Regions from separate parts of the Leptothrix sp. (in: b-proteobacteria) genome, predicted to be linked through region 2. Evidence: predicted binding sites of a transcription regulator. Region 2 holds the regulator's gene; each other region holds the start of a gene.
What was found. Region 2 encodes LexA, which represses DNA repair genes until DNA is damaged. Its sites were predicted from a motif close to ACTGTATNNNNATACAGT; they were not measured.

Region 1 (4,208 bases), 370 kb from region 2:
GCGGCCGGCCGAACTGACGGCGGTCCATCGTGTACTGGCGCGCGGTCTCGAAGCAGAACTCGGCCGCGCCCAGTGCGCCCCAGGCGATGCCGTAGCGGGCGCTGTTGAGGCAGGTGAACGGGCCTTTGAGACCACGCACCTCGGGGAAGGCGTTTTCTTCGGGGCAGAAGACGTTGTCCATCACGATTTCGCCGGTGATGCTGGCGCGCAGGCCGACCTTGCCGTGGATGGCCGGCGCGCTCAGGCCCTTCCAGCCTTTCTCGAGCACGAAGCCGCGGATCTGGCCTTCATCGTCCTTGGCCCAGACGACAAAGACGTCGGCGATCGGGCTGTTGGTGATCCACATCTTGGCGCCGGTGAGGCTGTAGCCGCCGTCGACCTTGCGGGCGCGCGTGACCATGCTGCCGGGGTCGGAGCCGTGGTCGGGCTCGGTCAGGCCGAAGCAGCCGATGAATTCGCCGGTGGCCAGCCTGGGCAGGTATTTCTGCCGGGTGGCTTCGTTGCCGAAGGCGTGGATCGGCACCATCACCAGCGAGCTTTGCACGCTCATCATCGAGCGGTAGCCGGAGTCGACCCGCTCGACCTCGCGCGCCACCAGGCCGTAGCAGACGTAGTTGAGACCCGCGCCGCCGTACTGCTCAGGGATGGTGGCGCCGAGCAGGCCGAGTTCGCCCATCTCGCGGAAGATGCTGGCGTCCATGCGCTCGTGGCGGAAGGCTTCGAGCACGCGCGGCTGCAGGCGGTCCTGGCTGTAGGCGCGGGCGGCGTCGCGCACGGCGCGTTCGTCGTCGCTCAACTGGGCGTCGAGCAGCAGCGGGTCCTGCCATTGGAAGGAAGCGTGGGAACGGGCCATGCGGATCTCCTGGTTGCCGGGGCGGTAGAACGTGATGTCGCCATTGGACTGCAAACAGCTGTGCCGAAACTGTCACGCGCTTGACGCCTCAGGGTCAGCCCTCAGGTCCGCCCTTAAAACAGCTCGCCCTGCGGGTCGTGCGCCGGCTTCTGGCGCTGTACCGGCAGCGGCGCCGGCCGGATGAAGGCCGAGAAATCGAGCCGGGGCACCTCGCGCGTCAGCCCGACACGCGCCGCGCCCTTCTCCATGCGCTGGCCGATCAGCGCGGCCCAGACGCCCGAGCCCTTCATGCGCAGGCTGAAGTCGGCGTCGTAGTCGCGGCCGCCGCGCATCTCGCGCAGGCGGGCCATGACGCGCTCGGCCCGATCCGGAAAGTGCTGCGCCAGCCAGTCCTGGAACAGCGGCTTGACCTCCCACGGCAGGCGCAACACCGTCCAGTGCGCGCTGCGGGCGCCGGCCTGAGCGGCGGCGGCCAGGATCTGCTCGATCTCGGGCTCGTTCACGAACGGGATCACTGGCGCGACGTTCACGCCGACCCAGACCCCCGCATCGGTCAGCGCCCTGATGGCCGCCAGCCGCCGCGCCGGCGAGGCCGCACGCGGCTCCAGGATGCGCGCCAAGCCGGGGTCGAGCGTCGTCACGCTGATGAACACCAGCACCTGCTGGCGCTGCGCCATGGCCGCGAGCAGGTCCAGATCGCGCACGATGCCGCCCGACTTGGTGACGATGGAGAGCGGGTGGCGGCACTCATGCAGCACCTCCAGGATCGAGCGGGTGATGCGCACGCGGCGCTCGGCGGGCTGGTAGGCATCGGTGGCCGAGCCCAGGTTGATGGGCTGCGGCACGTAGCCCGGCCGTGCCAGCTCAGCCCGCAGGCGCTCGGCGGCGTTGACCTTAGCAACGATCCGGGTCTCGAAATCCAGCCCCGGCGACAGGTTGAGGTAGCTGTGCGTGGGCCGCGCGTAGCAGTAGATGCAGCCGTGCTCGCAACCGCGATAAGGGTTGACCGACAGGTCGAACGGCACGTCGGGCGAGTCGTTGCGGTTGAGGATGCTGACCACGCGCTCCTCGCGCACCGCGGTGGCCGTGGGCGGCGGTGGTGCTGCGGCATTCGCCGCAAAGTCCTCCATGCTGCCCCAGCCATCGTCGGCCGTTTCGCGCTGGCGCGACTCGAAGCGGTGGGCAATCTGCCAGCCGGTGCCGCGGCCTTTGGGTACGACCGAGTGACGCAGCGGATCAGAAACGGCCGATGAAGAGGACGGGATGATGAAGGCTCTCATAACTGTACAAATATACAGTTTTTGATGACCAACCCTCAACCGGTCTTTGATAAGCCACCACGCCTGAAATTGCAATTTCGCAAGAAACAGCAATTTCGTAAGTGTGCGGTTTGTTTTGAATCAAAAGCTGTGCATTTAGGTTGGCTTTCCCAGGCTTTGCGGCATGGCGGCACCGAATCATCCCGTGACTAGCACTGACAATTTGTCACAAGTGGTGCCATTCGATCGGTTGTCACGCCGGCATCGGCACCGTCTGCAAAGGGGAGTCATGAAAAAGAAATCTCGACCGGGGACATCACGGTGATCCCCTCCACGCTGGTTTTGGCGCTGGTGCTGCTGTTGGTTATGGTCGGCTTCGGGCTGATCGCACGCCTTGAGTTCCTGCGCCTGCGCGTGCAGCAAACCCAGGCCGAGAGCGACGGCCGGCTGCGCGCCTTTGCCTCGGCCATTCCGGATGTGTCGTTGCTGCTGGACCGCGAGGGCCGCTACCTGGACGTGTTTGGCCCCGAGGACAAGCTCACCGCACCCAAGGCGCAGCTGATCGGCCACCGCATCAGCGACTTCTTCCCGCCGGATCAGGCCCGCGTCTTTCTCGACCTGCTGGCGCTGGCGCTGGACACGCACCAGACGCAGAGCTGCGAGTTCATGCTGCAGTTGCCGACGGGCGTGCGCTGGTTCGAGGGCCGCGTCAGCGCGGTGCCGGGCCAGAACATGGCGGTGTGGATCAGCTTCGACATCAGCCTGCGCAAGGCCGCGCTGCTGCGCGTCGATGACCTGACGCGGCTCTACAGCTTCCTCAGCCAGGTCAACCAGGCCATCGTGATGACGCGGGAAGCCAGCGAGCTGTACCGGCGCATCGCCCAGGCGGCCATCAGCCACGGCCACTTCCGCGCGGCGGCGGTGCTGCAGGTCACCGACGGGCTGGCCGACTTCACCACCGCCGAGGCGCCCTTCCAGCTGACGTGCAGCAGCGGCGACCTGCCCTGGCAGGACACGCCAGCCTGGTTCGAGGCCACCGCCCGCCAGGCCCAGCACAGCGGCGTACTGGCCTGGCAGCACGATGAACACCTGGAGCTTGGCGCCGTGGCCTTGCCGCTGCGCTGCCGCGGTCAGGTCGTGGCGGTGCTGATGCTGATGCGCGACCAGCTCGACCCGACCGACCGCGAGGAACAGACGCTTTTCACCGAAGTGAGCGCTGACCTGAGCTTTGCGCTCGACCAGATCCAGAGCACGGTCGAGCGCACCGAGTACGAGGGCCGCATGCGCCTGCACGCCGCCGCGCTGGAGAGCACGCAGGACGGCGTGATGGTCACCGACCTGCAGCCGCGCATCGTCTCGGTCAACCGCGCCTTCACCGAAATCACCGGCTACACCGAGGCCGAGGCGCTGGGCCGGATGCCGCGCATGCTGCAATCCGGCCGGCAGGAGACCGGCTTCTACGAGGACATGTGGCGCACGCTCAAGACGCAGGGCCAGTGGCAGGGCGAGATCTGGAACCGGCGCAAGAACGGCGAAACCTACACGCAGTGGATGTCGCTGAGCACCGTGCGCGATGCCGAGCAACGCCCCACGCACTACGTGGCGGTCTTCACCGACATCACCACCAAGAAGCTGGCCGAGGACAAGCTCTACCGGCTGGCGCACTTCGACCCGCTGACGCAGTTGCCCAACCGGCTGATGGTGCTGGACCGGCTCGACCACGCCATCGACGCCGCCCAGCGCCAGGGCCACGGCGTGGCGGTGATGTTCATCGACCTGGACAACTTCAAGACCATCAACGACAGCCTGGGCCATGGCGCCGGCGACGACCTGCTGCACGCCGTGGCCGAGCGCCTGTCCCAGCGCACCCGGCGCGAGGACACGCTGGGCCGGCTCGGCGGCGATGAGTTCATCCTCGTGCTGGAGCGCCTGCGCCAGCCGCAGGATGCCGCACCGGTGGCGCAGGAGCTGCTGAACCTGCTCAACGCGCCCTTTCTGATCGCCGGGCAGGAGGTCTACGTGCGCGCCAGCCTGGGCATCAGCGTCTACCCGAGCGACGGCACCCATGCGGGCGACCTGGTGCGCGATGCCGACGC
Region 2 (4,208 bases):
GTCATCGCCGGCTGCGGCCCGAGCCGTGACTTCGTCAAGTGGATCGACGAGCAGAAGGCGCTCGGCTACACCTTCTACGCATCGGCCGGCAACGTCGCCGACTGGGACTCCACCGTCGAGGCCTTCACCAAGGCCGTGGCAGAGCATGGCCCGATCGACGTGCTGGTCAACAACGCCGGCATCACGCGCGACCGCATGTTCCTGAAGATGACGCCCGATGACTGGAAGGCTGTCATCGACACCAACCTCAACAGCATGTTCAACGTCACCAAGCAGGTGGTGCCGGGCATGGTGGAAAAGGGCTGGGGCCGCATCATCCAGATCTCGTCGGTCAACGGCGAGAAGGGCCAGGCCGGCCAGACCAACTACTCGGCGGCCAAGGCCGGCATGCACGGCTTCACGATGGCTCTCGCCCAGGAAATGGCCTCCAAGGGCGTGACCGTGAACACCGTCAGCCCGGGCTACATCGGCACCGACATGGTCCGCGCCATCAAGCCGGAAGTGCTGGAGAAGATCGTCGCCACCATTCCCGTCAAGCGCCTGGGCACGCCCGACGAGATCGGCTCGATCTGCGCCTGGCTTGCGGGCGAGGACTCCGGCTTCACCACCGGCGCAGACTTCAGCTGCAACGGTGGCCTGCACATGGGTTGAGGGCGAAATGCGCTCAAGAAAACCGGCCTCGGCCGGTTTTTTTCATGGCGCGATCAGAAGTCGCGCCGCGCGGGTCAGGTCCTCGGGCGTGGCGGTTTCCAACTGCACGGTCGGCGCCTGGGCCAGCCCCTCGTAGTGGTTGCTGAGCGACTTCATGTAGCCTGGGTCGTAGTGGCGCAGCATCAGCTCGTCAAACACCTCGGCCATCTGGCCGGCGCGCGCTGCGTCTTGCCAGGCTTTGACCTGTTCCTTGCCGCGCAAGCTCACCAGCGCATCCAGCTGGCGGCACAGGTGTTCAGGATCTTTGACCAGAAAGTCATAGTCCTCCAGCAGCAACTGCAGCCGGCTGGGCTGGGGCAGGTCGACCAGCAGGCAGCGGCCGCGCTGCATCAGCGTCTCGATCAGCATGTCGGGCACGCGGATGTGGCCGATCTTCTTGCTCTCGCTCTCGACGTAGACCGGACGCGCCGGGTCCAGCTGGCGCAGTGCGCTCCAGACGGCGCTGTCCATCGCTTTCTGGCTGGGCTGCTGGTCGCCCGGCACCAATCCGAGCACCGAGCCGCGGTGGTGGGCGAGCGCCTCCAGGTCCAGCACCTGCGCGCCTTCAGCCCGCAAGGCCTGCAGCAGGCGGGTCTTGCCGCTGCCGGTCTTGCCGCACAGCACGCGCCAGTCGAAGCGGGCGGGCAGTTCATCCAGCTCTTGCCGGACGACCGCGCGAAAGCCCTTGTAGCCGCCGTCGAGCACGGTGGTCTTGAAGCCGATGCGGTCCAGGAACCACGCCAGCGTGCCGGAGCGGTCGCCGCCGCGCCAGCAGTAGACCAGCGGGCGCCAGTTGCGCGGCAGCGGGCCGGTCCAGCGGTCGATGTGGTCGGCAATGTTGCGCGCCACCATCGCTGCGCCCATCTTGCGGGCCTCGAAGGCGGAGACCTGCTTGTAGTCGGTGCCGACCAGGCGACGTTCCTCATCGTCGAGCACCGGCCAGTTCACTGCGCCGGGCAGGTGGTCGAGCGCGAATTCGCTGGGTGAGCGCGCATCGATGATGGCGTCAAAAGGGGTGGTTTCGGCCAGCACCTGGCTGGCATGGAGGCGTTGCAGAGACATGGCGTGATTGTCTGCGCAGCGCGGGCGTTTTCAGCGTGCGGCTTGTGCCTGCTGGTGAATGAGTGCGTCCAGCGCATCGCAGACCTCGTTCATGCGGCCGCTGATCACGGTGCGCCGTGCGTCGCGCGGATCGATGCTCAGGCGCAGCACCGGGGCATGTCGTGCGGCGGGCCGGTTGACGGCAAAGAGCGCCGTGCTCAGGGCCATGTGTCCCTGCAGCAGGGCGGCGCCGGGCATCGTCAGCGGGCGGCGGCTGAGAAAACGAAGCAGTGAGCCGGTCATGGTGAGTCTCCTGTCAGGCGATCATGGAAAACGTTCGATGCCTTGATCTCGACGGACCACCGCAAAGCTTGATGCCATAAATGAAAAATTTGGAGGCTGCTTTGCGACTTACGCACGGCAGTTGACCCGACCTGCTGGTTGCAGTCGATCTTCAGACCAGCAGGGTGTTGCGAATCAGGCCGACCGCGAGACCTTCGATGACGAAGTTGGCCTCGTCCTTGACGTGAATGATGTCGAAGTCGGGGTTCTCGGGCACCAGTTCGATGCCGTTCTTGCTGCGCCGGAAGCGCTTGACCGTGACCTCGTCGTCCAGCCGTGCCACGACGATCTGTCCATTCTTGGCCTCGCTGACCTTCTGCACGGCGAGCAGGTCGCCGTCCAGGATGCCGGCGTCGCGCATGCTCATGCCGCGCACCTTGAGCAGGAAGTCGGGCTGGCGCGCAAACAGGTGCGCTTCCACCGTGTAGCTCTGGTCGATGTGCTGCTGCGCCAGGATCGGGCTGCCGGCGGCCACGCGGCCGACCAGCGGCAGCGACAACTGCGCCAGGCTCGCCAGCGGCAGGGTGAACTGCTCGCCGATGCCCTTGGCGCGTGACTCGTTGATGCTGCGCAATATGTCAGACTTGAGACGGATGCCGCGCGAGGTGCCGCCGATCAGCTCGATCACGCCCTTGCGCGCCAGCGCCTGCAGGTGGTCTTCAGCGGCGTTGGCTGACCGGAAGCCGAGCTTGGTGGCGATCTCGGCCCGGGTGGGCGGGGCGCCACTGCGCTCGATGGCGCTCTGGATCAGCTCCAGAACCTGCTGCTGGCGTGCGGTGAGTTTGGGGCTGTGTTCCAAGATGTTTCCCTTTAATCTGAGGCTGTATTTTTATACAGCACAACAAGAATGACAAGCACTGTGGCTTATTCAGCGGAATTCGAAAGTTCTTCTGCCCCGGCGTCATGTCTGGTGGTGCTGGGCACCGGCGGCACCATTGCCGGGCGCTCGCGCCACGCGGCGGACAACGTCGGCTACAAGGCGGCCGAGCTGGATGTGGCCGATCTGGTCGCGCAATCCGGGCTGGCGCAGCGCCTGCAGACGGGCTTGCGGCTGGAGTTCGAGCAGGTCGCCCAGCTCGACAGCAAGGACATGAGCCATGCGGTGTGGCGCCGGCTGGCCGAGCGCAGCCAAGCCCATCTGGCCCGGCCCGAGGTGGTCGGCGTGGTCATCACCCACGGCACCGACACGCTGGAGGAAACCGGCTACCTGCTGCAGCGCGTGCTGGCGCCCGTCAAGCCGCTGGTGCTGACCGCCGCGATGCGACCCGCCACCGCCTTGCACACCGATGGCCCGCAGAACCTGCTCGACGCGCTCACGCTCGCGGCCACGCCCGGCGTGCATGGCGTGCTGGCCTGTCTGGCGGGCTGCATCTGGGCGGCCGATGAGGCGCGCAAGGTCCATCCGTACCGGCTGGATGCCTTCAACGCCGGGGATGCCGGTGCGCTGGCGTATCTGGAAGAAGGGCGCTTGCGGCAGTTGCGGCCCTGGCCGGGCGGGCAGGCGCTGGGCGTCGAGGTGCTGGCGCGCGAGATCTGGCCGCAGGTCGAGATCATTCACAGCCACGCCGGCAGCGACGGTGCGCTGGCGCAGCTGGTGGTTGACGCAGGGGTGCAAGGCCTGGTGGTGGCCTGCACCGGCAATGGCACGGTGCATGACGACCTGCTGGCCGTGCTGCAGCGCGCGCGCCAGCGGGGCGTGGCGGTGCTGCGGGCCTTGCGGGGTGGTGCGGGCAGCATCGTCGAGAACGCCGAGGCCGCCTTGCCCCACGCCGGTGCCTTGACGGCAGCGCAGGCGCGGGTGGAGTTGCTGCTGCGCCTGCTGGCGCAGCATTGATCAGCGGCTGGTCAGACCACCGTCGTCAGCGTGACGTCGATGTTGCCGCGCGTGGCGTTCGAGTACGGGCAGACGATGTGGGCAGCTTGCACCAGCTCTTCGGCCACGGCGCGGTCCACGCCCGGCAGGTTGATGGTCAGTGCAGCCTGGATGCCGAAGCCGGTGGGGATCGGGCCGATGCCGATGTCGGCGCTGATGGTGGTGCCGGCCGGCACAGGCACCTTCTTCTGGCCGGCGACGAACTTCAGCGCGCCCAGGAAGCAGGCCGAGTAGCCAGCAGCGAACAGCTGCTCGGGGTTGG
Region 3 (4,208 bases), on a different contig from region 2:
CGCGGCCGGTGGCGTCGAAACTCAGCGGGCCATGGCGGATGATCGCGCTGGCTGAACCGAGCCCGCGCCGCGTCAGCGCCCGCACCCGCGCCTCCAGCTCCTGCAGCGAAAACGGCTTGGCCATGTAGTCGTCGGCGCCCAGGTCAAGGCCTTTGACGCGCTGCTCGACCGAATCGGCCGCCGTCAGGATCAGCACCGGCACCGACGAGCCGCGCGAGCGCATCTTCTTGAGCACCTCCAGGCCGTGCATCTTGGGCAGGCCCAGGTCGAGGATCAGCAGATCGAACTCATGGGCGGCGAGCGCCGCGTCGGCCTCGGAGCCACTGCCGACCTGGTCCACCGCATAGCCCGCCGTGCGCAGGCTGCGCAGCAAACCATCGGCCAGAACCTGGTCATCTTCGGCAATCAGGATGCGCATTGGGGGGTGTCTCCTCAGTCTTGTTCGAGACCCGTCTGTCGGCCGACGGGATGAAGCCATTGTAGGAAGCGTGCGCAAGCTGACCATCCGCACTGACCTTGAGATAAGACTGGCGCTGAAGCAGCCCCGCAATTCGCGTCTGGGACACTGTGCGCCCCGCCGCTGCCGACCTGCCCATGCAACAAATCCTCGCCATCACCGGCCCGATCTATCTGCTGATCGCGCTCGGCTACCTGGCCGTGCGCGGCGGCCTGTTCAGCAAGCCCGACATGCGGGTGCTGGGCAAGTTCGTCATCAGCTTCTGCCTGCCGGCGCTGGTGTTCAACGCCTTGTCGCAGCGCAGCCTGGGCGAGATCGTGCATGGCGACTTCCTGCTCGCCTATGCGCTGGGCTCACTGGCCTTGTTGCTGGGCGGCACCTTCTACGCCCGCCGGCTGCGCGGCAAGCCGATGGCGCTGAGCGCGCTGCAGGGCCTGGGCATGGCGGCACCGAACAGCGGCTTCATCGGCTTCCCGGTGCTGCTGCAGTTGATCGGCCCGCCGGCCGCCGTCGCGCTGGCGCTGTGCATGCTGGTCGAGAACCTGCTGATCCTGCCGCTGGCACTGGTGCTGGCCGACAGCAGCGAGCGCCGCAACCTGGCCTGGCACCAGGCACTGCTGCAGTCGCTGCGCGGGCTGCTCAGGAACCCGCTCATCATCGCCATCCTGGCCGGCTTCGCCTGCGCGCTGTTCGGCCTCACGCTGCCCACCACGCTGGCGCGCGCGGTGCAACTGGTGGCGAGCGCATCGAGCCCGCTGGCGCTGTTCGTCATCGGCGGTGCGCTGGTCGGGCTGCAGGTGGGCGGCATGCTGCGCGACGTCAGCGAAGTCGTGATCGGCAAGCTCGTGCTGCACCCGCTGGCCGTGCTGGGCGTCGTGATGCTGCTGCCGCCCATGGACCCGCTGCTGCGCACTGCAGCACTGGTGATGCCCGCCATGCCGATGCTGAGCATCTACCCCGTAATGGCGCAGAAGTACCAGCACGAAGGCTTCTGCGCCGCCGTGCTGCTGGCCGCCACGGTGACGTCTTTCTTCACCCTCAGCGCCCTGCTCTGGTGGCTGGGCAGCGTGCCCGGCGTGGCGCACTGAGCGTGCACTGGGCCCCGCCAGGCTGCGCAGGCAGAATCTGCACAACACCCTGATAAACCACTGTACAAACATCCAGCTTTAGAGATAATGGCACGCAAACCGACGGAGAACACCCCCATGGAAGCCAATCCCAAATCAGCCCTCAGCAGCGAAAAAGCCAAGGCCTTGCAGGCGGCGCTGTCACAGATCGAGAAGCAGTTCGGCAAAGGCTCGATCATGCGACTGGGCGAGGGCGAGGTGGTGGCTGACATCCAGGTCGTCTCCACCGGCTCGCTGGGCCTGGACATCGCGCTCGGCGTCGGCGGCCTGCCGCGCGGCCGGGTGGTCGAGATCTACGGCCCGGAATCCTCGGGCAAGACCACGCTGACGCTGCAGGTCATTGCCGAGATGCAGAAGATCGGCGGCACCTGCGCCTTCATCGACGCCGAGCACGCGCTGGATGCTCAATACGCGCAAAAGTTGGGCGTCAACCTGCAGGAAATGCTGATCAGCCAGCCCGACACCGGCGAGCAGGCCCTTGAGATCGTCGACGCGCTGGTGCGCTCCGGCTCGGTCGACCTGGTCGTCATCGACTCGGTCGCCGCGCTCACGCCCAAGGCCGAACTCGAAGGCGAGATGGGCGACTCCCTGCCCGGCCTGCAGGCCCGCCTGATGAGCCAGGCGCTGCGCAAGCTGACTGCCACGATCAAGAAGACCAACTGCATGGTCATCTTCATCAACCAGATCCGCATGAAGATCGGCGTCATGTTCGGCTCGCCCGAGACCACCACCGGCGGCAACGCACTGAAGTTCTACGCCTCGGTGCGCCTCGACATCCGTCGCATCGGCAGCATCAAGAAGGGCGAGGAGGTCATCGGCTCCGAGACCAAGGTCAAGGTCGTTAAGAACAAGGTGGCGCCGCCCTTCAAGACCGCCGAGTTCGACATCCTCTACGGTGAAGGCATCAGCCGCGAAGGCGAAATCGTCGATCTGGGCGTAGCCGCCAAGATCGTCGACAAGGCCGGCGCCTGGTACGCCTACAACGGCGAGAAGATCGGTCAGGGCAAGGACAACTGCCGCGAGTTCCTGCGCGAGAACCCCGCGCTGGCGCACGAGATCGAGAACAAGATCCGCACCTCGCTGGGCATCAGCCTGCTGCCGGCGCTCACCAGTGGCGAGCCAGGCTAACCAGCTCTCGCTCAAGGGCCGGGCCCTCAAGTACCTAGCCGCGCGGGAGCACTCCCGCGCCGAGTTGCAGCGCAAACTGCTGCCCCACGCCGAAGAGGCCGAAGTCGTCGAGCGACTGCTGGATGAACTGGAGCAGCGCGGACTCCTGAGCGCAGCGCGCTTCGTCGAGTCCGTCGTGCACCGCCGCGCCAGCCGCTTCGGCGCGGCGCGCATCAAGCAGGAACTCAGCAGCAAGGGCGTCGCCGCCGACGTCATGCAAGACAGCCTGGCCCAGTTGCAAACGACTGAACTGGACCGCGCCCGCGAGGTCTGGCGCCGCCGCTTCGGCGAAGCGCCCGCTGACGCCCGTGAACAAGCGCGACACATGCGTTTCCTGATGGCGCGCGGTTTCTCCGCCGAGGTCGCCCGCCGCATCCTGCGCGAAGCAGCGACTCCGGATTGAGCACTGCTGCAAGCGTTTTCCGCCCTGGCGGCAGCGGTTACTACGCAGCGTCATGCGGCAGTGCAGCATGATAAAGTTCTCGCGTTTTTGATTTCTCCGGTGCGTCTTCCGGCCCTGAATCAGGGCCCAGAGGCAGCGTTCTGCCCTCCCAACCTCCCGCCTCCCCATGAAAATCCACGAATACCAAGGCAAGGAAATCCTGCGCCAGTTTGATGTGCCGGTGCCGCGCGGCCATGCTGCGTTCACGGTGCAGGAGGCGGTGGAAGCCGCGCAGAAGCTGGGCGGACCCGTGTGGGTCGTCAAGGCGCAGATCCACGCTGGTGGGCGCGGCAAGGGCGGCGGCGTCAAGCTCGCACGCTCGATGGACGATGTGCGCAAGCTCGCCGAGGACATTCTCGGCATGCAGTTGGTCACCCATCAGACCGGCCCCGAAGGCCAGAAGGTGCGCCGCCTCTACATCGAAGACGGCGCCGACATCCAGAAGGAATACTACGTCTCGCTCGTGACCGACCGCGCCTCGCAGAAGGTCGCCTTCATCGCGTCCTCCGAGGGTGGCATGGACATCGAGGAGGTCGCCCACTCGACGCCCGAGAAGATCGTCACCGAAGTGATCGACCCGCTCACCGGCCTGGGCGCCGAGCAGGCCAGGAAGATTGCTGACGCCATCGGCCTGCCGGCCGACTCGACCGCGCAAGCCGTCACGCTGTTCCAGAACCTCTACCGCTGCTACATGGAGACGGACGCCTCGCTGGTCGAGATCAACCCGCTCAACCGTGACTCCAAGGGCAACCTGATCGCGCTGGACGCGAAGTTCAACTTCGACCCCAACGCCCTCTTCCGCCACCCCGAGATCGTGGCCTATCGCGATCTGGACGAGGAAGATCCGGCTGAAGTCGAAGCGTCGAAGTTCGATCTGGCCTACATCAGCCTCGACGGCAACATCGGCTGCCTGGTCAACGGCGCGGGCCTGGCGATGGCGACGATGGACACCATCAAGCTGTTCGGCGGCGAGCCGGCCAACTTCCTCGACGTGGGCGGTGGCGCCACGGCCGAG

Region 1: AC5IG3_RS16565 (PA0069 family radical SAM protein) is a predicted target of LexA. The motif match lies at 2,135-2,152, and genes of this name have one in related genera.
Region 3: recA (recombinase RecA) is a predicted target of LexA. The motif match lies at 1,605-1,622, and genes of this name have one in related genera.

The regions. Positions count from the first base shown of each region.
Region 1 is NZ_CBDFPH010000011.1:432,346-436,553, forward strand. It holds gene AC5IG3_RS16560 (acyl-CoA dehydrogenase) at 1-853, opposite strand, end outside; gene AC5IG3_RS16565 (PA0069 family radical SAM protein) at 967-2,133, opposite strand; gene AC5IG3_RS16570 (sensor domain-containing protein) at 2,434-4,208, shown strand, end outside.
Region 2 is NZ_CBDFPH010000011.1:57,843-62,050, reverse strand. It holds gene phbB (acetoacetyl-CoA reductase) at 1-651, shown strand, start outside; gene mnmH (tRNA 2-selenouridine(34) synthase MnmH) at 694-1,752, opposite strand; gene AC5IG3_RS14720 (hypothetical protein) at 1,783-2,034, opposite strand; gene lexA (transcriptional repressor LexA) at 2,186-2,872, opposite strand; gene AC5IG3_RS14710 (asparaginase) at 2,921-3,907, shown strand; gene AC5IG3_RS14705 (organic hydroperoxide resistance protein) at 3,919-4,208, opposite strand, start outside.
Region 3 is NZ_CBDFPH010000001.1:355,133-359,340, reverse strand. It holds gene AC5IG3_RS01445 (response regulator) at 1-418, opposite strand, end outside; gene AC5IG3_RS01440 (AEC family transporter) at 595-1,545, shown strand; gene recA (recombinase RecA) at 1,663-2,712, shown strand; gene recX (recombination regulator RecX) at 2,696-3,154, shown strand; gene sucC (ADP-forming succinate--CoA ligase subunit beta) at 3,321-4,208, shown strand, end outside.